2 regions of the Rhizobium binae genome follow, and region 1 is predicted to be linked to the other one. Evidence: riboswitches for the same ligand, from Rfam matches in the RefSeq annotation. Region 1 holds a riboswitch; the other holds the start of a gene.
The links. Region 1 has a riboswitch for FMN ahead of J2J99_RS14205 (6,7-dimethyl-8-ribityllumazine synthase). Riboswitches for the same ligand answer to the same signal wherever they lie in the genome.

Region 1 (12,057 bases):
AAAACAGTGGCGGGATCTGTTTGAGCGATGATGGAGGGTGATCTGCGCGGGATGGCGCTGACGGACAAGCCGGCATCCGCCGTCAAGCGGCGGCGTCCAGCAGAGCCTCATCCCGGGACGCGGTCCATAGGATCGCCGCGAAGGACGAGGGGGCACCGGCGGAATGAATGCAAGCACCAGCGTTGGAGCGGCGTCCTTTGGGGCTCCGGCCTTTGGCCTCCGCGCCTCAGGATGGGGGACGTTGGAGGATGCCGCTCCCTCGACAGGGGCGTTGGAGAATGCGCAAGCGTTTGTTGAAACTGCCTATAGCGGCAGTTCCCTGCCGGCCTGTTCGTTGACCATATATTCGGCGTACCAGTCCGGCCAGTTCTCGTCGTGCTTGCCGCCGTTGCGTTTCTCGTGTTCGCCGTGGGCGGCGGCGGCGCGGCGCAGGGCCGACGCCAGGTCGCTCGACGTTGAGAAGGCCGTCTCGTCGGCGTCGATGCGTCCCGGCAATCGCGTGGTGACTTCCTGGAACAGCCAGCCGTTGCCGTCGGGATCCTTGAAGGAGGCGAAGGAGCGGTAGCTGCGATGCTCGGGATCACGGCCTGCGATCCTCAGCCGTCCAAAGAGATAGGGTTCGTCCTTGCCGGCATAGACGCCTGATGCGTCATGAAACACGTCGCTGACTTCGACGCCGCGGGCGATGAGATCGCGGCGGGCGGCGTCGATGTCGGAGACGATAAGATAGAGGCCCTGGGCGGAGCCCGGCGCCGCAGCGGTGACATTCCTGCCGAAGATGATCGCGCAGCCGGAGCCGGGTGGCGTAAACTGGATCACCCGGAAATCGGCATCGTTGGTGAAGTCGGCGTCGAGCCGCCAGCCCAAGCCGTCATAGAAACGTTTGGCGCGGTTGACATCGGAAACGGGGATGACGACCACCTCGAGCTTGGTGTCGACAGGCCGCGTTTTCGGATTTTCGATGGGGGGTTCACTGCGCATTGCATTGCTCATCTTCAGCTCCTTGAGGTTTGGACGCATTAAGAATGGCGATACATGTCGGGGTCGAGTGGATCACAGCGCGGCAAGGGCGTCGAATCAATTCTTCCGTCTTGGTGGCGGGCATCGGCGGTTTCGCAGCAAGGCGGCGGGCGCTGTTCCCGCCGCCTTCTGTTCGCCGCGGTTTATGCAGCGAGAGCGGCGCGCGTTTTGCCGATCATCAGGGCGGCCCGCGCCGCCTCGCGGCCCTTCTCGACGAAGTGCGCGCGGTAGATCTGGGTGTGGTGTTCCGTCTCCTGATACTGATGGGGCGTCAGCGAAACGGACAGCACCGGCACGCCGGTGTCCATGCCGGCGCGCATCAGCCCGTCGACGACGGCCTGGGCGACGAATTCGTGGCGGTAAATGCCGCCGTCGACGACGAAGGCGGCGGCGATGACGGCGCCATAGCGGCCGCTGGCCGCGAGATCACGCGACAGCAGCGGCATTTCGAAGGCGCCCGGTACATCGAACACGTCGATCTGCTCAGCTGGAATAAGCTGCTGGAAACCTTCGAGGGCACGGTCGACGATATCGGCATGCCAGCCGGCTTTGACGAAGGCATAACGGGTGGGTGTCATGGTAATCTCCTTTGGCGTACAGACACTTCACCCAAGGCGATCACGAACGTTTACCGGCCGCCGGCGAGGGCAGCAGGAACGCACGTTCTCTTTCATCCGGACTATGACCGTCGGCTCAGGCATCTCACCTGATCTGCTGACCCCTCCTTACGGAAGGCGCTCGCGGGCTCGCAATCGAAACTGCATACCGCCGGTAGGGACTTCCACCCCGCCCTGAGAACGGCGCGGACAATAGGGGCAGGGCGAGAGGCTGGCAATAGGGGAATTGGTTTTGGTGGCGGTGCGGTTTCGAGGCTTGGCCCTCTCGGCATAGGAGACGGTTCGAGGATGCCGCACCGAAGTCCGAGGGAGTGGCGCTTGGGCGATAACGCTTCTCCGACCTCTCGCATCCCTGTGGCCCGGGCTTTGCCCGAGTGAGGATGCTGCTTGGCGCCTGATCTCGATGGGCGGCGCCAAGGGCGAGGCTGGCGCCAGTACTAGATTAAATGCAACGGAGTGCAGACGCGCCGGCCGCAGGCGAAGGCCTTGCTGCGCATTTGTTTGCGCCTACCTTCCATGAGGAATGACGCCAAACCAGCAGGAAGCGCCCTCTCCACAGAGACGGGCAGGCCATAACAATCACGGGAGGGAGACATGCCAGAAGCCTTCGTCGTTCACCGCGAAGCGCATATCGCAGCGCCGCCGGCCGCAGTGTTCGCGCTGATGACCGATCCGGAAAAGATTCTGCGCTGGATGGGGACGGAGGCTCAGGTCGAGCCGCAGCCGGGCGGTCTCTATCTCGTTAACGTCACCGGCGCCCGCTTTGCGCGCGGCTCGTTTCGCGAGGTCGTGCCGGTTCACCGCCTTGCCTATAGTTTCGGCTGGGATGGCAGCGAGGTGGTGCCGCCGGGCTCGAGCCTGGTCGAGATCGACCTGATCGAGCAGCCCGATGGGACGCTGCTGCGGCTGACCCATAGCGGTCTGCCGAGCGCCGAGCAGTGCGCCAGCCATGCGGAAGGTTGGGCGCATTATCTCGAGCGGCTGACCGAAGTCGCCGCCGGGCGCGATCCCGGCCCCGATCCGTTTTACGGCAGGACATGAACGTGTTTTTGCGGGCATCGGAACGTCCAACTGCTTGTCGTCGCTGAAGGGACGGCCTCCGCGACCGCGGTTGGCGCGCCCGCAAAGATGAACGTCCAATTCATCGCAGGTTCAATCTGGCGGCCCTAGAGTCGGTGCGGCTGGATTGAATTGGAGTTCTCGATGAAGGTACTTTTGATCGCGGCTGCCGTGCTCGCTGGCAGCCTCTCGATTGGCACAGCTGAGGCGATGCCGACCGGGACATTCAAAGTTCAGAGCAATGTCACACAGGTCGACTATGCCTGTGGTCGCGGTTGGCATCTGACGCGCTGGGGTGAATGCCGGCGCAACTGGGGAGGCCCGCCACCGGTCGCCTTCTATGGTGGTCCGCCGCGCTGGGGCTGGGAACGGCGGCATCACCACCATTGGGATGGTCCGCGCTGGCGCGAGGAGCGGCGTTGGGACCGTGACCGTCGCTGGGACGATTAAGGGCCTCGATCAGGGGCATGTCGATGGAGGCCGGCGCGATTTCGCCCGGCCTCTTTTCACGACATTTCGAGCGTTTCCCGTTCAGATCCGGCTGACGAGCCAATGCTTGCCGTCGATCAGTTCTTCGAGTTCTGCCGGGTCCTTGACGCCGAACTCAAACCATTCGACGAGTTCCTTCGCCTTCAGACGGCTTTCGTCCGCCGTAAACTCGATTCCATAGCGCGCGCACCAGCGCCGCAGGATCGACGTCAGCAACGTCATGTCGTTTCCGTCCAGCGGATCTTTCGGCCAGAATGTCGTGCCCATCGCAACCCCTCAATGGCGGATGACAGGACATTACAATGGAATCGAGGCCGTGCAAGTTTAAAGTGTTATTTCTCTGATTTCCACCAAACTGGCGGATTTTTTGACGGTGTTGTTGCCTGTAAGCCGAGGGAGGGCGGGCGTGGAAGCGTCGGCTTGCGGAGGTTTGCCGGCGATGTCATCCTAAGTCATGGATCTGCCTTCCTCCCTTGCCTGGCTGGTTGACGAGGCCGCTGACTCGCCCGGTCCCGAACGGTTCCTCGCCGAGCTTGGGCGCCGGCTGCTTTCAGACGGTCTGCCGCTTGCCGGCGGCGCGCTGACGCTCTCGGTGCCGCATCCGATCATCGCGCGGCGCACCTGGCTGTGGCGGGCGGAGACTGGGGCCGTTATCGAGGCGCTGGCCTTCGCTGCGGCCCCGCCGGTCGAGGCCGGGCGCGAGTGGCTGGCCGTGCTCGGTCCGGTCTGGGAGGAAAGGATAGAAGCCTCGCCGGAGAGCCCGCTGCTTGGCTGGGCGGGTATCGGCAATGGGGCTAGGACGGGCGCTTTCGGCCCGGCCGAGGCGGATCGTCTGCGCGAGGTGGCGCGCTTTGCCGCCGCCCCGCTTTCCGCCCTTGCTGCGCGGGAGGCGCGGGCCGCCCTGCTCGAAGCCTATCTCGGCCGGCGCAGTGCCGCGCGGGTGCAGGCCGGGGCTCTTGCCCGCGGCACCGGGGAGACCATCCGCGCAGCCGTTCTCTGCGCCGACCTGCGCGACTTTACCGCGCTCTCCGAGGTGACGGAGCCGCACGCGATGATCGCGACGCTCGATGCCTGGTTCGACCGCGTCGCCGGCGCCGTGCACGCCTTCGGCGGCGAGGTGCTGAAATTCATCGGCGACGGGGTGCTGGCGATCTTCCCGGTCGCGGCTGAGTCAGGCAAGGCTCAGGGGGACCGTGACGCCTGCGAGGCGGCGCTGCGGGCCATCGCCGCCAGCCGCGCCGGCATGGCCCATCTCGACCAGGTGCGCCGGGCGCAAGGGCTGGCGCCGCTGCCCTTCGGCGCCGCGCTGCATTTCGGCGAGATCCTGTGGGGCAACATCGGCGCCGCCGACCGGCTGGATTTCACTGCCATCGGCCCTGTCGTCAATCTCGTCAGCCGCCTCGAAGGGCTCTGCAAGCCGCTCGGCCGCAGCGTGCTGATCTCGGGGGCAGTGGCGGCGAACACATCGGCGCCGCTCGTGCCGCTCGGAGAACACGCCTTGCGCGGGATCGCCGATCCTTGTGCGGTCTTCACCCTGCCCGAGGGTTGAGTCCGAGGAGCACTCCGTTATTTTCTGCAAAGTAAATTTTGCAAAGATATGTTTGCGATGCTAGTTTGAGGATATGAAAAGCCCGCGCCCTCAGCCTTCCACAGATGCTGCTGCTTCCCGGTCCGTCAGCCGGGTCGTGCCCGAACCGGCTGCGCTGAAGGCGCTGGCGCATCCTGTCCGGCTGCGCATGCTCGGCATGCTCCGGATCGACGGTCCTGCCACGGCGACGCAGCTCGCTGCACGGCTCGGCTTGAACAGCGGTGCGACGAGCTATCATCTGCGCCAGCTCGCCCAATACGGCTTCATCGAGGAAGCGCCGCATGCCTCGCGGCGTGACCGCTGGTGGCGCGCGAGCCACGAGCTGACCTCGGTGCCGCCGCGCGAAGCCGAGGGTGAAGGGCTCGATCTCGATCTTGCCTTCAACCAGGCCGCTCTCTCCGTGCAGGTCGGCCAGATGCAGCAGGCGCTGGAGGAATATGCCGAGCTGCCGGCCGAATGGCGCAAGGCTACGGCTGCCGACGACATCATTATTCCGATGACGGCGGCACAGGCCGAAGCCCTGACGAAACGGCTGACCGATATCATCCTGGAGGCGATGCGGGCGGCGCCGCCGCTGGGCGAGGCGGCGTCTCAGCAACCCGACATGGTTCCTTTCTATGTCATGCTGCACGCCTTCCCCTATCCGGGCCGGATTCCGCATCGCGATGGGGATGGTGGGCCATGAGAAGGGAGAGGCCCTTCCTGGCGCTCGCCGCGGCCGAGACGCTTTCACTTTCCGGTACGCGGCTTTCCACCATCGCCATTCCCTGGCTGGTGCTGAGCACGACCGGCAGTCCGGTGTTGACGGGCCTGACGGCGATGATGGAAATGCTGCCATATGTCGTTGCCAAGGCCCTCGGCGGACCGCTGATCGATCGAGTCGGGCCGAAGCGCATCGCCGTTTGCTGCGACTTCGCCTCGGTCGCTGTCGTGGCGCTGGTGCCGCTCCTTGATTTCTTCGGCCTGCTCGGCATGCCGGCGCTGCTGCCTGTCGTCTTTGCCATGGGCATGCTGCGCGGGCCGTCCGATGCCGCCAAACAGGCGATGGTTCCCGATATCGCCGCGCTCGCGGAGGTGCCGCTGGAGCGCGTGACCGGTGTTGTCAGCGCGATCGAGCGTCTGGCATCGACGGCCGGTGCTGCCGGGGCCGGCGCCCTGATCGGCCTGATCGGTCCGGGCCAGGCGCTGCTCGCCAACGCCGCCACCTTCGCCGCCGCCGCCCTGATCGTGGCAGCGAGCATACCGAGCCCGCGACGCATGCCCAGAATACCGGGTCCGCCCGGCGCCCGATGGGGCGCAGCAGCGTCCTATCGCGACGATCTCAGCGAAGGCTGGCGTTTTCTGCGCGGTGACGCCGTACTCGTTAGCATCATCGCCATGGTGGCGACCACCAATCTGCTCGACCAGGCCTATCATGCCGTCCTGCTGCCGGTCTGGACGCGGGATTCCGGCAATGGACCGGAAATGCTGGGTGCGATGTTCGCAGCCTTCACCGGCGCCTCCATCGCCGGTGCGGCAATTGCGGCTGTTATCGGCGAACGGCTGCCGCGTCTCACGGTCTACACCGTCGCCTTTCTTCTGACCGGATTTCCGCGCTTTCTGGTGCCCGCGTTGGATGTCCCACTCCCCTTGGTCTTTGCGACCTTGGCCATCGCGGGATTTGCCTCGGGCTTCCTCAATCCGATCCTTTCGGCAGTCATCTTCGAGCGCATCCCCAAGCCGCTGACCGGCCGCGTCAGTGCGCTGAATGCGGCCCTGTGTTTCGCCCTCATCCCCTTCGGCGGCCTCGTCGGCGGTGCCCTGATCAGCACCATCGGTCTTGCTGCAGCGCTGTTGCTTACCGGCCTTCTCTATTTTGCAGCCACGCTCGCTCCCTTGGCGCTGAAGAGCTTCCGCGGTTTCGACGGGGAAACCGCTGCGGTCACCGATGCCCCAGCTCCTCGACCATCAGGTCGATGAAGCGGCGCACCCGCGATTCCTGCTGGCGCTTGTCGGGATAGAGGGCCACGATCTTGGCCTCGTCGGTTTCGAGCTTCGGCAGGACATGGCGGAGATGGCCGGCGGCGAGATCGCCGGCGACGACAAAGTCGGGCAGGAGAGCGATGCCGAGGCCCGCGACGGCGGCGTCGCGGATCGCCTCGCCGCTGTCGAGCCTCAGGCGGCTGCGCCCCCGCGCCTTGACCCAGGCTCCGCCTTCGCCGCGAAAGCGCCAGCCTTGCCGTTGATCGCCGCTGGAAAAAAACAGGCACTCATGGGCGGCAAGATCGTCAATGTGGTGCGGTTCGCCACGGTCGGCGAGGTAGGACGGCGAGGCGCAGAGCCGCGCCTTGTCGGCGGCGATGACGCGTGAGACCAGCCGGGTGTCGGATGTCGACGGAATCGCGCCGATCCGGATCGCCAGATCGTAACCTTCTTCGACGATGTCGGCCTTGCGATCGGTGAAGCTCACCTCGACCTGGATGTCGGGCCAGGCCAGAAGATATTTTTCGACAATGGGCAGCACGACGAGCCGCCCGAAGGCATCGGGAACGGTGAGCCTGAGAACGCCCCGTGGCGCGCCGCTCTGACCCACCACGCTCGCTTCCGCCACGTCGACCGACGCGAGAACTTCCAGCCCGTGTTCATAGAATACCCGGCCTTCGTCGGTCAGGCTCAGCCTTCTCGTGGTGCGGTTGAGCAGGCGCGCGCCGAGGCGATCTTCCAGGCGGATGACGGCCTTTCCCGCTGCCGATCGGGACAGGCCCATGGCCTGGCCGCCGGCGATGAAGCTTCCGGCATCGACGACGGCCATGAAGATCAGGATATCGTTGAGGTTCGTACGCGGCATCAGGCAGCTCGAGCGGTTTGACTACAGCCATAAGTCGGTCGTCACGCGATCGATTCAAGGCTCGGAGCATCAACGCCCGACGCGGCAGTAAGGTCCCGACGCCGCCTCAGCGCCAGCCGAGCGCCGGGGCGACGTGGGTGAGGATCGCTTCGATCACATGGGCGTTGTAGGCAACGCCCAGCTGGTTGGGCACGGTGAGCAGCAGCGTGTCGGCCTCGGCGATCGCCTCGTCTTCGGCGAGCTGCCGGATCAGCACGTCCGGCTCGGCGGCGTAGCTGCGGCCGAAGATCGCCCGGGTCTTCTCGTCGATGAAGCCGATCTTGTCGCCTTCATCGCCGCCATAGCCGAAATAGGCGCGGTCGCGCTCATCAACCAGCGCAAAAATGCTGCGGCTGACCGAGACGCGCGGCTGGCGGGTATGGCCGGCTTCCTTCCAGGCCTCGCGATAAGCGCGGATCTGGGCGGCCTGCTGGACGTGGAAGGGTTCGCCCGTCTCGTCGTCCTTCAGCGTCGAACTCTGCAGGTTCATGCCGAGTTTTGCCGCCCAGACGGCGGTGGCGTTGGAGCTGGCGCCCCACCAGATCCGCTCGCGCAGGCCCTCTGAATGCGGTTCGAGACGCAGGAGGCCAGGCGGATTGGGAAACATCGGCCGCGGGTTCGGCTTGGCAAAACCTTCGCCGCCCAGCACTTGAAGGAAGACTTCCGCGTGGCGCCGCGCCATGTCGGCATCGCTCTGGCCTTCTGGCGGGCCATAGCCGAAATGACGCCAGCCGTCGATTACCTGCTCGGGCGAGCCGCGGCTGATGCCGAGCTGCAACCGCTCGCCGGCGATCAGGTCGGCGGCACCGGCATCCTCGGCCATATAGAGCGGGTTCTCGTAGCGCATGTCGATGACGGCGGTGCCGATCTCGATCCGGCTGGTTCTCGCGCCGACAGCGGCCAGCAGCGGGAAGGGGGCGGCCAGCTGGCGGGCGAAATGATGTACACGGAAATAGGCTCCATCGGCGCCGAGTTCCTCGGCTGCGACGGCAAGGTCGATCGACTGCAGCAGCGCGTCGCCCGCCGAGCGCGTCTGCGATTGCGGCGAGGGCGTCCAATGCCCGAACGAAAGGAATCCGATCTTTTTCATGCTGATACCGCACCTTGATCCGTTGTGTCTGAGGTCGACAGGTCATGGCACAGTTTCGGGTTGCATGACAATCGGAACCGAGGTGCGGCGCATCGGCGCTGTCGTGTGCCTGGTGCCGAGCCTCCCCTCGGTCTCGTCGTGCCCGGTGGGCGCTCTACAGCTAGCAGACATCGACCAGAATACTCGAAAGGGTTATCGCGTCCGCTCATGCCCGCCCTAAGTTAAAGGGGCGCAGCGGAGCGAGGTCCGCCACCTGGCTTTCACGCCGGAGGCGCGAATCGGTCCGCTCGCAAACACCCGGTCGCGGGCCAGGCGTGAGACCTGCGACCGGGGCAGATGCAGGTCAAGCGGGTTTGACAGCCTGATGTCGCCGATGCCGGGCAAAGTTTTTTGCGCCATCTCGAAGAATCGGTCGATCTGAGCGATTAAGACCGTGATCATGCCGTGTTGGCGCGCGAAAACCTTCAGAGTGCCGACCTGGGCCGCGAGTTCCGGATTTTCCCGCTTCTGGTCGAGCATGGGCCAAGTGGCCCCTCTGCCCTGCCGGAATCGCCCCACAAGGGGGAGATGCCGGCAGGAGGGCGGATGATCGGTTATCTGCGGCTCACGGCCTGCCAACTTGCGACAAGCCGCAGCCATGGCGCGAGATGAAAGCCGCTCATCAGCAGATACATCGGCACCATTCCGCTGATCGGAAAGGCATCCGGTGCCGTCATGCATATCATTTCGGTGCTGCCGGTGGCGGCCGTCAGCAGTGCCATGATCGCGAAGGTCGGCGCGGCGGCGAGCGACAGCCATTCGGCGGCCGGCCAGCTCCGGGCGGATTTGGCCGGCTTGGCGGCCGCCCCGTCAGCGGTCGCGGACATCGACAGCCATTCGGCCGTATTGAAGGCCGCGCTGCGGCCGGTTTCGCTGCCGCTTTTCGAGCCGTGGCTAGAGAGCAGCATCGGTCTCACCCCTTGCCGTAGCGGTCGTGGTGGCGCCACCAGATGCCGGTTTCGTTGCGGCCCTTGGGCGCGCGGTCGAGCCATTGGTACATGCCCCAGAGCCCATCCAGTCCGCGTGCGTAGCTGGAATAGCTGTGGTAGACGGCGCCGTCGATCAGCTCGAAGGCGCTGACACCCGGCCGGTCGCGGACATAGGTGGGCACGTCGGTGCCGGTCATGGCGGCAATCTGCCCGATCGGGCTTTCGCCATCCGGCTGCTCCCACTCGGCAACGGGCCTGGCTGCGCGCGGTTCAGGGGCGGGCGGTTCGCGGCGGTAGTTGTATTCGATCTCGCCGCGCAGCTGCTGCTCGGCGCTGAACCAGACGCTGAAATCGCTGTTGAAATCGCTGCCGGCGGAGGAAGCCCAGGGAAAGCTCCAGTCCATGCGCTGCTTTGAAGGCCTGAAGCTTTGCAAGCGGTGCGCGCGAGACCGCCCAGAAGGCGACGTCGTGGTTTTCGAGGTGGACGAAGAAACCGTTGAAGCCGTCGGCGATCGAGGAGCAGGAGGGGCATCCGGCGCTGTAATCCGGGCCGAACATGAAGTGATAGACGAGCAGCTGCGAGCGCCCGCCGAAGAGATCCTGCAGCGAGGCATTGCCGTTCTCGGTGTCGAAGCGGTATCGCTTATTTATCCTCACCCGCGGCAATTGCTGGCGCTTGAGGACCAGCGCATCGCTTCGCCGCGTCAGTTCCTTCTCCTCTTCGAGCAGGTCGAGTCTTGCCGCCAGCCAGCGCTCGCGCGTTGCGTTCAGTTCACCGGTCATGGGTCTTCTCCTTTGCTTGCCAATTGTCGTAGCATCCGGCGGCTTATCCGGCCGGTTGCGAGAAGATTACCGACGGGCAGGAAATGGCGGGAGTGACAAGTATGACGGGATTTGAATGGACTCGCTGATCACCGCCGCCGCGCGGGCACTGGCATCTGGGGACGCGCTCGGCGCGCTGAAGCGGGTGGCGCTGCGCGACGATGCGCCGGCGCTGGCGCTGCGCGGCATCGCCATGGCACAACTCGGCGATCTCGTCCGCGCCAAGGCGCTGTTGAAGGGTGCGGCGCGCGCCTTCGGCCCGCGCGAGGCGGTCGCCCGCGCCCGCTGCGTCGTCGCCGAGGCCGAGATCGCGCTCGCCTCTCGCGACCTCATCTGGCCGGTCAAGGCGCTGGAGGCGGCGCGGGCAACGCTTCAGGCCCGCGGCGACAGGGTCAATGCCGCCCATGCCGGCAATATCGCCATCCGCCGGCTGGTGCTGATCGGTCGGCTCGATGAGGCCGAGCGAGCGCTCGGCGCGCTCGACCCGACGCCGTTGCCGCCGGCCTTGCGGACCGCCCATGAGCTCGTGGCATCCGGCATCGCGGTTCGTCGACTCCGGACCGAGGCGGCGCGCGCGTCGCTCGAGCGCGCAAGGCTTTCGGCGCAGCAAGCAGATATCCCGGCGCTGACGGCGGAGGTCGAAGCCGCCGCTCGTGTGCTCGACATGCCGGCGGCGCGGCTGATTTCACCTGACGGCGAGCGCCCGCTGCTGCTTCACGAGGTGGAGGCGCTGTTTTCCGGGGAGACGCTGGTCGTCGATGCTTGCCGCCATGTCGTGCGCAAGGGGGATACCGTCGTGCCGCTGGCGACGCGGCCGGTGCTTTTCGCCCTTGCCCGCGCGCTTGCCGAGGCATGGCCTGGCGATGTCGTGCGCGGTGCGCTGATCGCGCGTGCCTTCCGCGGGAAGCATGCCGATGAATCGCATCGCGCCCGGCTGCGCGTCGAGATCGGCCGGCTGCGCGCCGCCCTGCAGGGCCTTGCGGAGGTTTCGGCGACGAAGCGCGGCTTTCACCTCACGCCGCGCGGCGCCGGCGAGATCGCGGTGCTGGCACCGCTCGTCGAAGGACCACATGCGGCGGTGCTCGCCTTTCTGGCCGATGGCGAGGCGTGGTCGACTTCGGCGCTGTCGATCGCGCTCGGCGCGAGCCCGCGCACCGTGCAGCGGGCGCTGGATGTGCTGGCCGGGGAGGGCAAGGCGCAATCGCTCGGGCGCGGGCGGGCGCGCCGCTGGCTGAGCCCGCCACTCGCAACTTTCCCGACGATCTTGTTACTCCCCGGTCCGCTGCCGAGCGACTAAGATGGGGCAAATCCATGAGGAGGAAGAGATGAAGAAATCGGCTGCAACGATCCTGCGTGAATACGGGCCTTTTCCCGGCGCTGACCGCGTCAACGGCGTCACCTTCGACGGCCGGCACGTCTGGTTCGCCTCGGGTGACAGGCTGAACGCGCTCGATCCGGAAAGCGGCGAGGTGGTGCGTTCGATCGAGGTCGCCTCCCATGCCGGAACGGCCTTCGACGGTGAATTCCTCTATCAGATC
Region 2 (12,057 bases), 1.2 Mb from region 1:
GCCGCCGAGGTCGCACGTGTTTTCGATCTTCTTCGTCGCCACGTCGACGATCGCCAGACGGCCCGCGGGCTTCGCCTTGCTCTCGGAGGTGTTGACGGCGACGAGTGCCTTGCCGGCACTCGAGGTGACCGACGTCGGCTCACCGTCCATCATCAGCGCGCCGCCGGCCTTCGGCGCCTTGGCCTCGGTGATATCGATGAAGCCGATCGCGCCGAGCGGGCTGTCGCTGTAGATCAGCGTCTTGCCGTCGTCAGTCGCAGTGATGATTTCAGCGGACGTCGCAGAAAGCTTGTCCTTGTCGTCAGGCAGATTCTGCGCGACCGGAAAGGAAGCGACTCGGTTGAAAACCTGTTCGGCTGCGGCCGGAAAGGCAACGGATGCGAGAAGTACGGCAGCAAGCACTGCCTTGCGCGATGAAATTGTCATGAAATCCCCCAAGCGTGTCGAACATACGAAACAATGGATTTTCTGAGGGACCGGCATGACAGAGGCATGACAGAAGCGGCATTTTGTACCAGACAATTTCAGGCGGGTTTCCGCTCCTTGCGCATCTCGTTCCTCATGATGAAGAGCGAAGCGGAGAGAATGAGCGCCGCGCCCAGCCAGAGGTAACCCGCAGGCGCATAGTCGAAGAACAGCCAGCCGGCGAGCACGTTGAGCGGCAGCTTCAGATCGTCGAACGGCTGCACATAGGCAGCGTCGGCACTGGCATAGGCAAGGGTCAGCAGATATTGCGCCATAACCGTCAGGAGGCCTGCTAGAAGGAAGAGAGCAAGCGTCGCCCCCATCGGCACGGCAAAGCCAGCGGCAAGCGCCAGCCCGCCGTTGATCGGCGTCAGCAGCACCAGCAGCCAGACGGTGATCGTCTCCGGCTTCTCAATGCCGGTCAAGCTCTTGGTGATTAGTGAAGAGGCGCCCCAGAGCAGCGCCGAGAGTACCGGCAGCAAGGCTGCCCAGGTGAAGCTGTCGGACCATGGCTGCAGGATGATCATCGCTCCGGCAAAGCCGACGGCGGTTGCCGCCCAGCGGGCGGTGCCGACGCGCTCGCCGAGGAACAGGCGGGCGCCGAGGATGATGAAGAAAGGCGAGGTCATGACCAGCGCAATCGCCTGCCAGATCGGCACCGCGGCAAGGCCGGAAACCCATGCCTCGACGCCGAGGGCGGCAAAGACCACGCGCACGACATGCCTCCAGGGATAGCTGGTGCTCATGGCCGAAAGGCCGGCCTTGCGCAGGAAGGGCAAGGAGAAAATAAAGGCGAAGGCATATTGCCAGAAGGCCGCCGAGGCCGGGGGAAAGGCGAGCTTCATGGTCAGCCACTGGGTGACGACGTTGAGGAGCGAAAAGGCCACGCCTCCGAGCACCATGAAGGTTGCGCCGGCAAGGGCGCGGGATTGCGAGACTGCAAGAGAGTTCTGATTCATGTCTTTTATCCAGAATAGGAACCAACATAAATCAGGACGCATGAGGCGACGACACGCTGAGGCTGGCAGTCACCTGCCCGCACGCGGCCATGCTCATTCTCTTTCATCCGGACTATACCGTCGGCTCCGGAATCGCACCGGATCTGCTGACCCCTCCCTAGCCAAGACCTGGGAAGGCGCTCGCGGGCTCGGGCCGCAGCCCTTACCGCCGGTGGGGAGTTTCACCCCGCCCTGAGAACGGCTCTGTTCGTAAAACAAAGTTCGGTATGCGGCAAGGGGCGATAAGAAAAGGGGCCCGGCAAAGCCGAACCCCTCTCAAAAACCCTGCACAGCCGGTCTCGTTTACGGCTGGCGGATAATCTCAAATCAGCCGTTGACGGCGTCCTTCAGGCCCTTGCCGGGCGTGAACTTCGGCACGTTGCGAGCCGGAATATCGACTTCAGCGCCGGTGGACGGGTTGCGGCCCTTCGATGCGGCGCGATGAGAAACGGTGAAGCTGCCGAACCCTGCGAGGCGGATGTCGCCCTTGTTCTTGAGTTCAGCCTGGACAACGTCGAAAACCGCGTCGACAGCGGAAGCCGCGTCAGACTTCGTCAGTCCTGCCTTTTCGGCCACTGCGGACACGAGTTCATTCTTGTTCATGTTTCCACCCCTTTCTAAATGGTATGAAACGACTCAAATGTAAGCTAGGCGCAGAATAGGTTTCATCAGGCCCGCCGGGAACCCAAAAGCCCTGCAAATCAAGGAAAAGCAAGCGTCTCCATGACGTTTTCACAAAAAAGGCTGGCGTTTCCGCCAGCCTTTTTGCGTCTTTTGCGCTAAATGGGCATAAATGTGGCAAGCGCCACTCAATGCGCTATGGTTGCGCCCGTGTCATCAAGGCCTTCGACCGATGTGATCACAGGCGTTTCCACCGTGCCATCCCACTCGATCGGCTCGGGCCGGCGGATCAGCGCGTGCTTGATGACCTCGCCCATCCGGGAGACCGGAATGATCTCCATGCTGTTCTTCACGTTGTCAGGAATCTCCGCCAGGTCCTTGGCGTTTTCTTCCGGAATCAGCACCTTCTTGATGCCGCCGCGAAGCGCTGCAAGCAGCTTTTCCTTGAGACCGCCGATCGGCAGCACACGGCCGCGAAGGGTGATTTCACCGGTCATGGCCACGTGTTTGTTGACCGGGATGCCGGTCATGATCGAAACGATGGCGGTCGCCATGGCGACACCGGCCGAGGGGCCGTCCTTCGGCGTCGCGCCTTCCGGCACGTGCACGTGGATGTCGTTCTTTTCGAACATCGGCGGTTCGATGCCGAAATCGACGGCGCGCGAGCGGACATAGGAGGCCGCCGCCGAGATCGATTCCTTCATGACGTCCTTCAGATTGCCGGTGACCGTCATGCGGCCCTTGCCCGGCATCATCACGCCTTCGATGGTCAGCAGCTCGCCGCCGACTTCCGTCCAGGCCAGACCGGTGACGACGCCGACCTGATCCTCGCCCTCGGCTTCGCCGTGGCGGAAGCGCGGGACGCCCAGGTAATCGGCGATGTTGGCGGCCGTCACGTGAACGGACTTCGTCTTACCCTTGATGATCTCGGTGACCGCCTTGCGGGCGAGCTTCATCAATTCGCGTTCGAAGCTGCGGACACCGGCTTCGCGGGTATACTGCTGGCTGATCGCCATCAGGGCATCGTCGCTGACCGAAAATTCTTCCGGCTGCAACGCGTGTTCCTTGATGGCCTTCGGCAGCAGGTGCCGCTTGGCGATCTCGCGCTTTTCATCCTCGGTGTAGCCGGCGATACGGATGATTTCCATGCGATCCATCAGCGGCGCCGGAATGTTCAGCGTATTCGCGGTCGTGATGAACATCACGTCGGACAGGTCGTATTCGACTTCCAGGTAATGGTCCATGAAGGTCGAGTTCTGCGCCGGATCGAGCACTTCGAGCAGGGCCGAGGACGGATCGCCGCGGAAGTCCATGCCCATCTTGTCGATCTCGTCGAGCAGGAAGAGCGGGTTGGACTTCTTCGCCTTCTTCATCGACTGGATGACCTTGCCGGGCATCGAGCCGATATAGGTGCGGCGGTGACCGCGGATTTCGGCTTCGTCGCGAACGCCGCCGAGCGCCATGCGGACATACTCACGGCCGGTCGCCTTGGCGATCGACTGGGCCAGCGAGGTCTTGCCGACGCCCGGAGGGCCGACGAGGCAGAGGATCGGGCCTTTGATCTTGGTGGCACGGGCCTGCACGGCCAGATATTCGACGATGCGCTCCTTGACCTTGTCGAGACCGAAGTGATCGGCTTCGAGGATATTTTCGGCATTGTTGAGATCGGCCTTGATCTTCGACTTCTTGCCCCAGGGAATGCCGAGCAGCCAGTCCAGATAATTGCGCACGACGGTGGCTTCGGCCGACATCGGGCTCATCTGACGCAGCTTCTTCAGCTCCGCATCGGCCTTTTCACGGGCCTCCTTGGAGAGCTTGGTCTTGGCGATGCGCTCTTCCAGTTCGCTCATCTCGTCGCGGCCTTCCTCGCCGTCGCCGAGCTCCTTCTGGATCGCCTTCATCTGCTCATTGAGGTAGTACTCGCGCTGGGTCTTCTCCATCTGACGTTTGACGCGCGAGCGGATGCGCTTTTCGACCTGCAGGACCGAAATCTCGCCTTCCATGAAGCCGAGGGCCTTTTCGAGGCGCTGCTTGACGCTGGTGGTTTCCAGCATCTCCTGCTTCTCGGTGATCTTGATCGACAGATGCGAGGCGACCGTATCGGCGAGCTTGGAATAGTCGTCGATCTGGCTGGCAGCGCCGACCACTTCGGGCGAAATCTTCTTGTTGAGTTTCACATAGCTCTCGAATTCGGAAACGACCGAGCGCGACAAAGCTTCCAGCTCGACCGGATCGTCATGGGGCTCCTCGAGCACATGGCCGAGTGCCTCGTAGAAATCCTCGCGGCTGGTGTAGGTGTCGATCTCGGCGCGAGCGCGGCCTTCGACGAGAACCTTGACGGTGCCGTCGGGCAGCTTCAGGAGCTGCAGCACGTTGGCCACCGTGCCGACATTGTGAATCGCCGAAGGGTCCGGATCATCGTCGCTGGCGTTGATCTGCGTCACCAGCATGATCTGCTTGTCCGAGCCCATGACCTCTTCGAGCGCACGGATCGATTTTTCCCGTCCGACGAACAGCGGCACGATCATATGCGGGAACACCACGATGTCGCGCAAAGGTAAAACAGGGTAGGCAGTGCTGCTCGCTACAGACGTTTTCTTCGTCATTTTTTTGTCCTTTCCATCGTCCCGTTACCGGGCTCTCTGCACGGCCGCTTGGGACCGGCCGGCTCTCACTTGGCTCTACAAGTGGAGGTTCTGACTACGCTTTTCAAGCCACGCTAACGCCCGCGTTCCCCGGATGTGACAGCTTTATTACAACGGAACGCAAACACTATGAAGCGCGTGGCTGGACCGGCGCTTACCACTTCCGACCAGGCTAAAATACAACGCCGGCAACAGGCTTACGAGATCATCGCATCATTGCCAAGCATCACCCTTGCACAACATCGGCAAAGGCATATCCGGTCCCCACGGCAAATACTAACAGCGCCTCGCATGGTTTTTCAAATAGAAAGGGGCCCGCCAATGGCAAGCCCCCAAAAGAATCGTGCGAAAGTCCAAGGTCACGCCGACGCGTTGGCTTTTTCTTCCTGGCGATCGGCATAGATGTAAAGCGGACGGGCCGAACCGCGCACCACTTCCTCGGAGATGACGACCTCGCGCACGCCTTCCAGCGTCGGCAGTTCGAACATCGTGTCGAGCAGGATCTTCTCCATGATCGAGCGAAGGCCTCGGGCACCGGTCTTGCGCACGATCGCCTTCCGGGCGATTTCGCGCAACGCGTCCTCGTGGAAGGTCAGTTCGACGTCTTCCATCTCGAACAGGCGCTGATACTGCTTGATCAGCGCGTTCTTCGGCTCGGACAGGATCTGGATCAGCGCATCCTCGTCGAGATCCTCGAGCGTCGCCAGAACCGGCAGACGGCCGATGAATTCCGGAATGAGGCCGAACTTGACCAGGTCTTCCGGCTCCAGTTCGCGCAGGACTTCGCCGACGCGGCGGTCATCCTGGGCCTTGACGGTCGCGCCGAAGCCGATCGAGGTCTTCTCGCCACGGGCGGAGATGATCTTGTCGAGACCGGCGAAAGCGCCGCCGCAGATGAACAGGATGTTCGTCGTGTCGACCTGCAGGAATTCCTGCTGCGGGTGCTTGCGGCCCCCCTGCGGCGGGACGGAAGCGACCGTGCCTTCCATGATCTTCAGAAGCGCCTGCTGGACGCCCTCGCCCGATACGTCGCGGGTGATCGACGGATTGTCGGACTTGCGCGAAATCTTGTCGACTTCGTCGATGTAGACGATGCCGCGCTGGGCGCGTTCGACATTGTAGTCAGCCGCCTGCAGGAGCTTCAGGATGATGTTTTCGACGTCCTCGCCGACATAGCCGGCTTCCGTCAGCGTCGTCGCATCGGCCATGGTGAAGGGAACGTCGATGATGCGGGCCAGCGTCTGGGCAAGATAGGTCTTGCCGCAGCCGGTCGGTCCGACCAGCATGATGTTCGACTTCGCCAGCTCGACTTCGCCGTTCTTGGAGGCGTGCGCCAGGCGCTTGTAATGGTTGTGAACGGCGACCGACAGGATCTTCTTCGCCTGGCGCTGGCCGATGACATATTCGTCGAGGACCTTGATGATGTCCTGGGGCGTCGGAACGCCGTCGCGGGACTTGACCATCGAGGACTTGTTTTCCTCGCGGATGATGTCCATGCACAACTCAACGCATTCATCGCAGATGAAGACGGTCGGTCCGGCAATCAGTTTCCGGACTTCGTGCTGGCTCTTTCCGCAGAACGAACAATAGAGGGTGTTCTTGGAGTCGCCGCCGTTGCTGCCGCTGACCTTGCTCATATCATTTTCCTTCCAGCACGCCGCATTTCAAGGCGAAATCGCGGTCCACTCTATCAGCTCCTGGCGGCACTCCGTTTCCGGAGCCTTTGCCGAGAAGGGCTTCAGGGGCTACGAACCGGTCCCAATCAACCATGTCCAGGTTCCGGCGGCAACGAATCCCCTTCGAATGCCAAATGCTATGTCATAAAAATTCAACATAGCATTAATAGTTACTATTAGCGTCTTCGCCGCCAGATGAAAGCCTTGTTCGATCACAAATGAGATAGAACTGTGGCGGCAAAAACACCATCCCAATTAATTACTAGGCCTGCTCGCCTTCCATCTCGAGGCGCGACGTCAGAACCTTGTCGATCACGCCCCACCCCTGGGCCTCGTCCGCATCCATGAAATGGTCACGATCGAGGGTCTTTTCAACTTCCTCGTAGCTGCGGCCGGTGTGCTTGACGTAGACTTCGTTCAGGCGGCGCTTCATCTTCAGGATGTCGCGGGCGTGGCGCTCGATATCCGAGGCTTGGCCCTGGAAGCCGCCCGAGGGCTGGTGCACCATGATGCGGGAGTTCGGCGTGGCGAAGCGCATGTCCTTGTGGCCGGCGGCCAACAGGAGCGAGCCCATGGAGGCGGCCTGGCCGATGCAGAGCGTCGAAACCGCCGGCTTGATGAACTGCATCGTATCGTAAATCGCCATGCCGGCGGTGACGACGCCACCGGGCGAATTGATGTAGAGGGCGATTTCCTTCTTCGGGTTTTCGGCCTCGAGGAAGAGCAGCTGGGCGCAGACGAGCGTCGCCATGTGATCCTCGACGGCGCCGGTCAGGAAGATGATGCGTTCCTTCAACAGGCGGGAATAGATGTCGTAGGAGCGTTCACCGCGGTTGGTCTGTTCCACGACCATCGGCACGAGGGCCATTGCGGTATCAACTGGGTTTCTCATGTGCGTCCTTTGTCAACGTCATGCCGGCGGCCGCCGGGAATCAAAGAAAATGCCATATCCCTACATAGAGTGTCCCTGCCCTTCTCTTCAAGACACGCATGAGGATAACGTTAAGAAGGCGGGGCAAGGCGGCCGAGCTTCGGCGACGGCAGCCTGTTTCTCGTAAATGCCTGATGACCGCGAGCCCTGGGCGGCATCCCCCCGGCTTTTCTCCATGACAGGATGAAGGAAAGCTTACTCCATCCGGCAGCGCTTACATACGTTTACCCAACGGAAAGCCTACCGTCAGATACCGGCTGGAAATCATGCCGCAAAGCAACAGCATTAAGGAAGTGGCGAGCTTCCTCAGCAAGTATGCGGCCCAACAGACAAGGTCGACGGGCAAGGGGTTGCTGCCGTGTTCAATATCGCTACAGGTCTCGCCATCTGGTGTTCGGAGGCCATGACGCTCGCTCTGGTGTTGTTCGTCGCCTGGCGCCACAACGTCAGGAACGAAGCCTACCTCTATTGGGGCCTCGGCTTTCTTCTGACCGGCATCGGCTTTGCGATGATCGCGCTGCGCGGCCAGGTCCCCAGCCTGGTGTCCGTCGAGATCGGCAATGCTATCGCGCTGCTCGGCCAGAGCGCCTGGGTAGCGGGTTTTCTCGCGCTCGACCGCAAGAAAATCGAATGGTGGGCGCTGCTGCCGCCGGCAATCTGGCTGGCCGGGGTGTTTCTGCCGTGGGTCAACACCGATTATTCAAACCGCGTCGTGCTCTACAATCTCGCTTCGGCGACGGGCGCCACGGCACTGGCGATGGCGGTCGCCGCCGGCGACATGCGGCGTGAGCGCACCCGCATCAGGCTGATGGGCGTGTTCGTCATGCAGGGCTGCCTGTGTTTCGGCTCGGCGCTGACGATGGCGGTGACGCTGCCAAGCGATATCGATGCGACCAATCTCGGCGGCGTGTCTGCCTTGGCAAGCGCTTTTCTTCTCACCATCGCCTTCGCGCTCACCTGCCGGCTGGTCATGGAGCGCTCGGAACGGCATCTGCGTACAATGACGCTGACCGATTCCCTGACCGGCGTGCTCAACCGCCGCGGCCTGCTTGGCTATTTCGAGCCTATCCAGGAAAGAGCCCACAGCGAACAGCGGCAGGTCGCGGTGATCCTTTTCGACCTCGACCATTTCAAGCGCGTCAACGACCGCTTCGGCCACCAGGCCGGCGATGCGGTGCTCACCGCGTTTGCGCGCATGGCCCGGCAGTATATTCCCGGCAACATCTTCGGCCGCATGGGCGGCGAGGAATTCGCCGCCTTTGCCGCCGTCACGGACCAGATGGAAGCCGAGGCGATCGCCGAGGCCATCCGCACCGAATTCTGCCGCCTTCCCGTCGCCACCGGCGAAGCGATCGTTCCGGTCACGGTCAGCATCGGCATTGCGCTCGCCTCCTCGATCGACGCCAATGTCGACAAGCTGATTTCGGCCGCCGACCGGGCGCTCTATGCCGCCAAGGCCGCCGGCCGCAACTGCACGGTCACCTTCGGCGAAGCAGAAGCGGCGGCCCCGGCACCGGCCACGCCGAGTTCCACTGCCGGCGAACTCGTGCCGACGCTCGATGATCAGGTCGAGGCGCTGCGGCGCATGGGCACGCTGTCGCGTGCCGGCTAGAGCATGATGCCGAAAAGTGTGAGCGGTTTTCGGACGACATCAGATTTTAGGCCGATCGGGCTAAAATCATCCTGTCCTGGCCGCAGCATAAAAATAGAATCAATCCCCGCGCTTAGACATAGATCTTAAAGTCGCCGCCCCGGCCGGGTTTGCCTTGTTTCGGGCCGGCTCTCCGCATCTGCATCTTTTCGCGGCTCAGCAAATCCGCTAAGCCTCGGGCATGACGATACCGCCCTTTCTTTCGGTCGACCGCGCCAGGCGCCACGTGTCGCTGGACGCCCGCAATCCTGATTTCTATGGCAATCCAAATGCCGTCTATGCGGCGCTCCACGCCCATTGCCCGACCTTCTACTGGACCGAGCAGAAGCAGTGGTTCTTCACCGGCTACGACCATGTGAACGCGCTGCTGCGCGACCGCCGCTTCGGCCGGCAGATCCTGCATATCGCCAGCCGTGAGGAACTGGGCCTGCCCGAGCCGATGGCACATCTTGCCAGCTTCGACCTCTCGGAACGCTATTCCCTGCTGGAGATCGAACCGCCGGAGCACACGCGGCTGCGCACGCTCGTCAACCGCGCCTTCGTCTCCCGCCACGTCGAGAAGATGAAGCCGGAACTTGCAGAGATCGCCAACCGGCTGATCGACGGCTTCATCGACAAGCGCGAGGTCGAGCTGCTCTCGGCCTTTGCCGATATCATCCCAGTGACGATGATCGCCCGCATGATCGGCATCTCCGAAGAGATGGGGCCGCAGTTGCTCGCCTGGTCGCATGCCTATGTCCGCATGTACATGTTCGGCCGCACGCGCGCGCAGGAGGATGAGGCCGAACGGGCGGCAAAGGAATTTTCCGATTACGTCAGGACCGTTATCGCCCAGCGCCGCGCCGAGCCGCGCGACGACCTGCTCACCCACATGATCCATACCGAGCACAAGGGTCAGTATCTCACCGAGGAAGAGCTGATCTCGACGACGATCGTGCTGCTCAACGCTGGCCATGAGGCGACCGTGCACCAGATCGGCAATTCCGTGCGCACCATCCTCGACAGCGGCGCTGATCCGGCGACGCTCTTCCGCGACGAGGCTACGACGGAACGCGCGGTCGAGGAGACGCTTCGCATCTGCGCGCCCGTCCACATTTTTCAGCGTTGGGCGCTGGAACCGGCCGAAATCGACGGAGTCTCCTTCAAGCGCGGCGACAAGGTCAGCCTCATCCTCGCCGCCGCCAATCTCGATCCGGCGAAATTCACCGATCCCCTCGCCTTCCGTCCCGACCGCAACGAGGCACCCAACCTCTCCTTCGGCGCCGGCATCCATTTCTGCATCGGCGCGCCGCTGGCGCGGCTGGAGCTCAACGTCGTGCTGCCGATCCTGTTCGCGCGGCTTGCCGGTCTGAGACTCGCGAAGATGCCCGTGGTCAAGGACGTCTACCATTTCCACGGACTGGAGCGGCTGGATCTGCAGTGGTGAATCGAGGCTTAAGCTTCGTCGACTGGAGGATCTGTGCCGCGTGCCGGCTCAATCCATCGCCTCACAATCGACAGCGCCATCCATCTTCAGCCGGGTGATCGGCGCTACTAAGCGGCGGCCTCTTCCTGCAATTTGCCGGCGATGTCGCGGGCCGACATGGGTTTTCCCATCAGATAGCCTTGAAGCTGATCGCATCCGGCGTCTCGCAGAATCGCCGCCTGGCGGGAATTCTCGATCCCTTCAGCGGTAACCGGGATCTGCAGGGCGGTCGCCAGCGAGATGGTTGCCCGAAGAACATCGGCGCCCTTTGTGTCGTCGAGCGCGGAGACGAGCGAGCGGTCGATCTTCATGCGATCGAAGCCGAATTGCCGCAATGCGCCGATGCTGGCGTAACCACAGCCAAAATCGTCGAGCGCGAACTTGATGCCGACGCGTTTGAGCTGGTCGATCGAGCGCCGGGCCTGATCGGGATTCGTCATCAGCACGCCTTCAGTGATCTCCAATGTCAGGCGCTCCGGGCTGAAATCGAGTTCCTGCAGGATCGAGATCACTTCGGCCGCAAATTCCGGATTGCACAGTTGCACCGGCGAGACATTCACCGACAATGCCAGATCGGGCCAAGTCTTGGCATGCGCGATCGATGTTCTCAGCATGTGAACGCCGAGCGCATCAATGAGACCGCACCTTTCGGCAAGGGGAATGAAGATCTCCGGACTGACATTGCCCGCGGCCGTTCGCCAGCGCGCCAGGGCCTCAAGACCCGTGACCGCGCCGGTCGAGGCAGAGACGAGAGGTTGGAAGACGGCTTCGATCGCACCGGCGCCGATGGCACTCTTCAGCAGGGCCTCCAGTTCGGCGACCCGCTGGCGCTCGTGGTCCAGCTCGGGATCATATTCGATCGCCTGGCCCCTGCCGTTTGCCTTGGCGCGATAAAGCGCCATATCCGCTCTGCGCAGCAGCTCCAAGGGATCCATGGCTCCGTCGCGCGCGGCAGCGCCGATGCTTGCTCCGACTTCGACTGTCCGTCCCTCGATTTTGAAAGGCTCGGCAAACAGCGCCAAAATAGCTCTTTCCATATCCTCGAATGTGGCAGAGCCCACATGAACCAGGGCAAATTCATCGCCGCCCAACCGAGCCGCAGCGACGACCTCGGGATGGCAGGCGATCAGAGCGTTCGAAACCAGCCGGATCAACTCGTCCCCTACGGCATGGCCCCAGGCATCATTGACGGCCTTGAAGCCATCAAGATCGACCAGATACAGTCGAGCCGGCGGAGAGGCGGTATCAGCGAGCTCTTCGAGCAGGCTGAGAAGCCCTTGTCTGTTCCAGAGGCCGCTCAAACTATCATGGCCGGCCTGGTAAAGCGCCGCTTGCGCCAACTGACGCAGGCGCCGCGTCTCCGACGCACCCACCATCAGGACGCCGATCAGAAACAGCGCAAGGATGACAATAGCGGCTGCGACATAGGGGGTCACCTGACGAAAGACGATGCTTCCCGGCGCCTTGCTGGGCCAGACGAGATAGCCGATGACGGCTCCCTTCATATCGGTGATCGGTGCGTTCAGGAGATCCGGCTCGGGCCTAGCCTCAAGGCGCAGGCCTTCGAGATCATGTTCGTTCGAAAGGGTATCCAGGACCTGCTGG

Region 2: linked by a shared signal. The riboswitch ahead of J2J99_RS08155 (DMT family transporter) and the one ahead of J2J99_RS14205 (6,7-dimethyl-8-ribityllumazine synthase) in region 1 are both predicted to bind FMN.

What each region holds. Positions count from the first base shown of each region.
Region 1 covers NZ_CP071604.1:2,868,011-2,880,067, reverse strand. Annotated here, with positions in the region: gene J2J99_RS14215 (DUF1194 domain-containing protein) at 1-31, shown strand, start outside; gene J2J99_RS14210 (VOC family protein) at 304-993, opposite strand; gene J2J99_RS14205 (6,7-dimethyl-8-ribityllumazine synthase) at 1,164-1,598, opposite strand; FMN riboswitch at 1,679-1,823, opposite strand; gene J2J99_RS14200 (SRPBCC family protein) at 2,232-2,678, shown strand; gene J2J99_RS14195 (GCG_CRPN prefix-to-repeats domain-containing protein) at 2,841-3,146, shown strand; gene J2J99_RS14190 (hypothetical protein) at 3,228-3,452, opposite strand; gene J2J99_RS14185 (adenylate/guanylate cyclase domain-containing protein) at 3,640-4,734, shown strand; gene J2J99_RS14180 (ArsR/SmtB family transcription factor) at 4,808-5,458, shown strand; gene J2J99_RS14175 (MFS transporter) at 5,455-6,732, shown strand; gene J2J99_RS14170 (LysR family transcriptional regulator) at 6,695-7,600, opposite strand; gene J2J99_RS14165 (LLM class flavin-dependent oxidoreductase) at 7,707-8,729, opposite strand; partial or broken gene J2J99_RS14160 (DNA helicase) at 9,063-9,248, opposite strand; gene J2J99_RS14155 (hypothetical protein) at 9,323-9,676, opposite strand; partial or broken gene J2J99_RS14150 (DUF899 domain-containing protein) at 9,682-10,480, opposite strand; gene J2J99_RS14145 (helix-turn-helix domain-containing protein) at 10,596-11,816, shown strand; gene J2J99_RS14140 (Vgb family protein) at 11,845-12,057, shown strand, end outside.
Region 2 covers NZ_CP071604.1:1,678,314-1,690,370, reverse strand. Annotated here, with positions in the region: gene J2J99_RS08160 (esterase-like activity of phytase family protein) at 1-426, opposite strand, end outside; gene J2J99_RS08155 (DMT family transporter) at 525-1,433, opposite strand; FMN riboswitch at 1,516-1,667, opposite strand; gene hupB (DNA-binding protein HupB) at 1,791-2,066, opposite strand; gene lon (endopeptidase La) at 2,273-4,690, opposite strand; gene clpX (ATP-dependent Clp protease ATP-binding subunit ClpX) at 5,089-6,366, opposite strand; gene clpP (ATP-dependent Clp endopeptidase proteolytic subunit ClpP) at 6,668-7,297, opposite strand; gene J2J99_RS08130 (GGDEF domain-containing protein) at 7,695-8,948, shown strand; gene J2J99_RS08125 (cytochrome P450) at 9,169-10,413, shown strand; gene J2J99_RS08120 (bifunctional diguanylate cyclase/phosphodiesterase) at 10,521-12,057, opposite strand, start outside.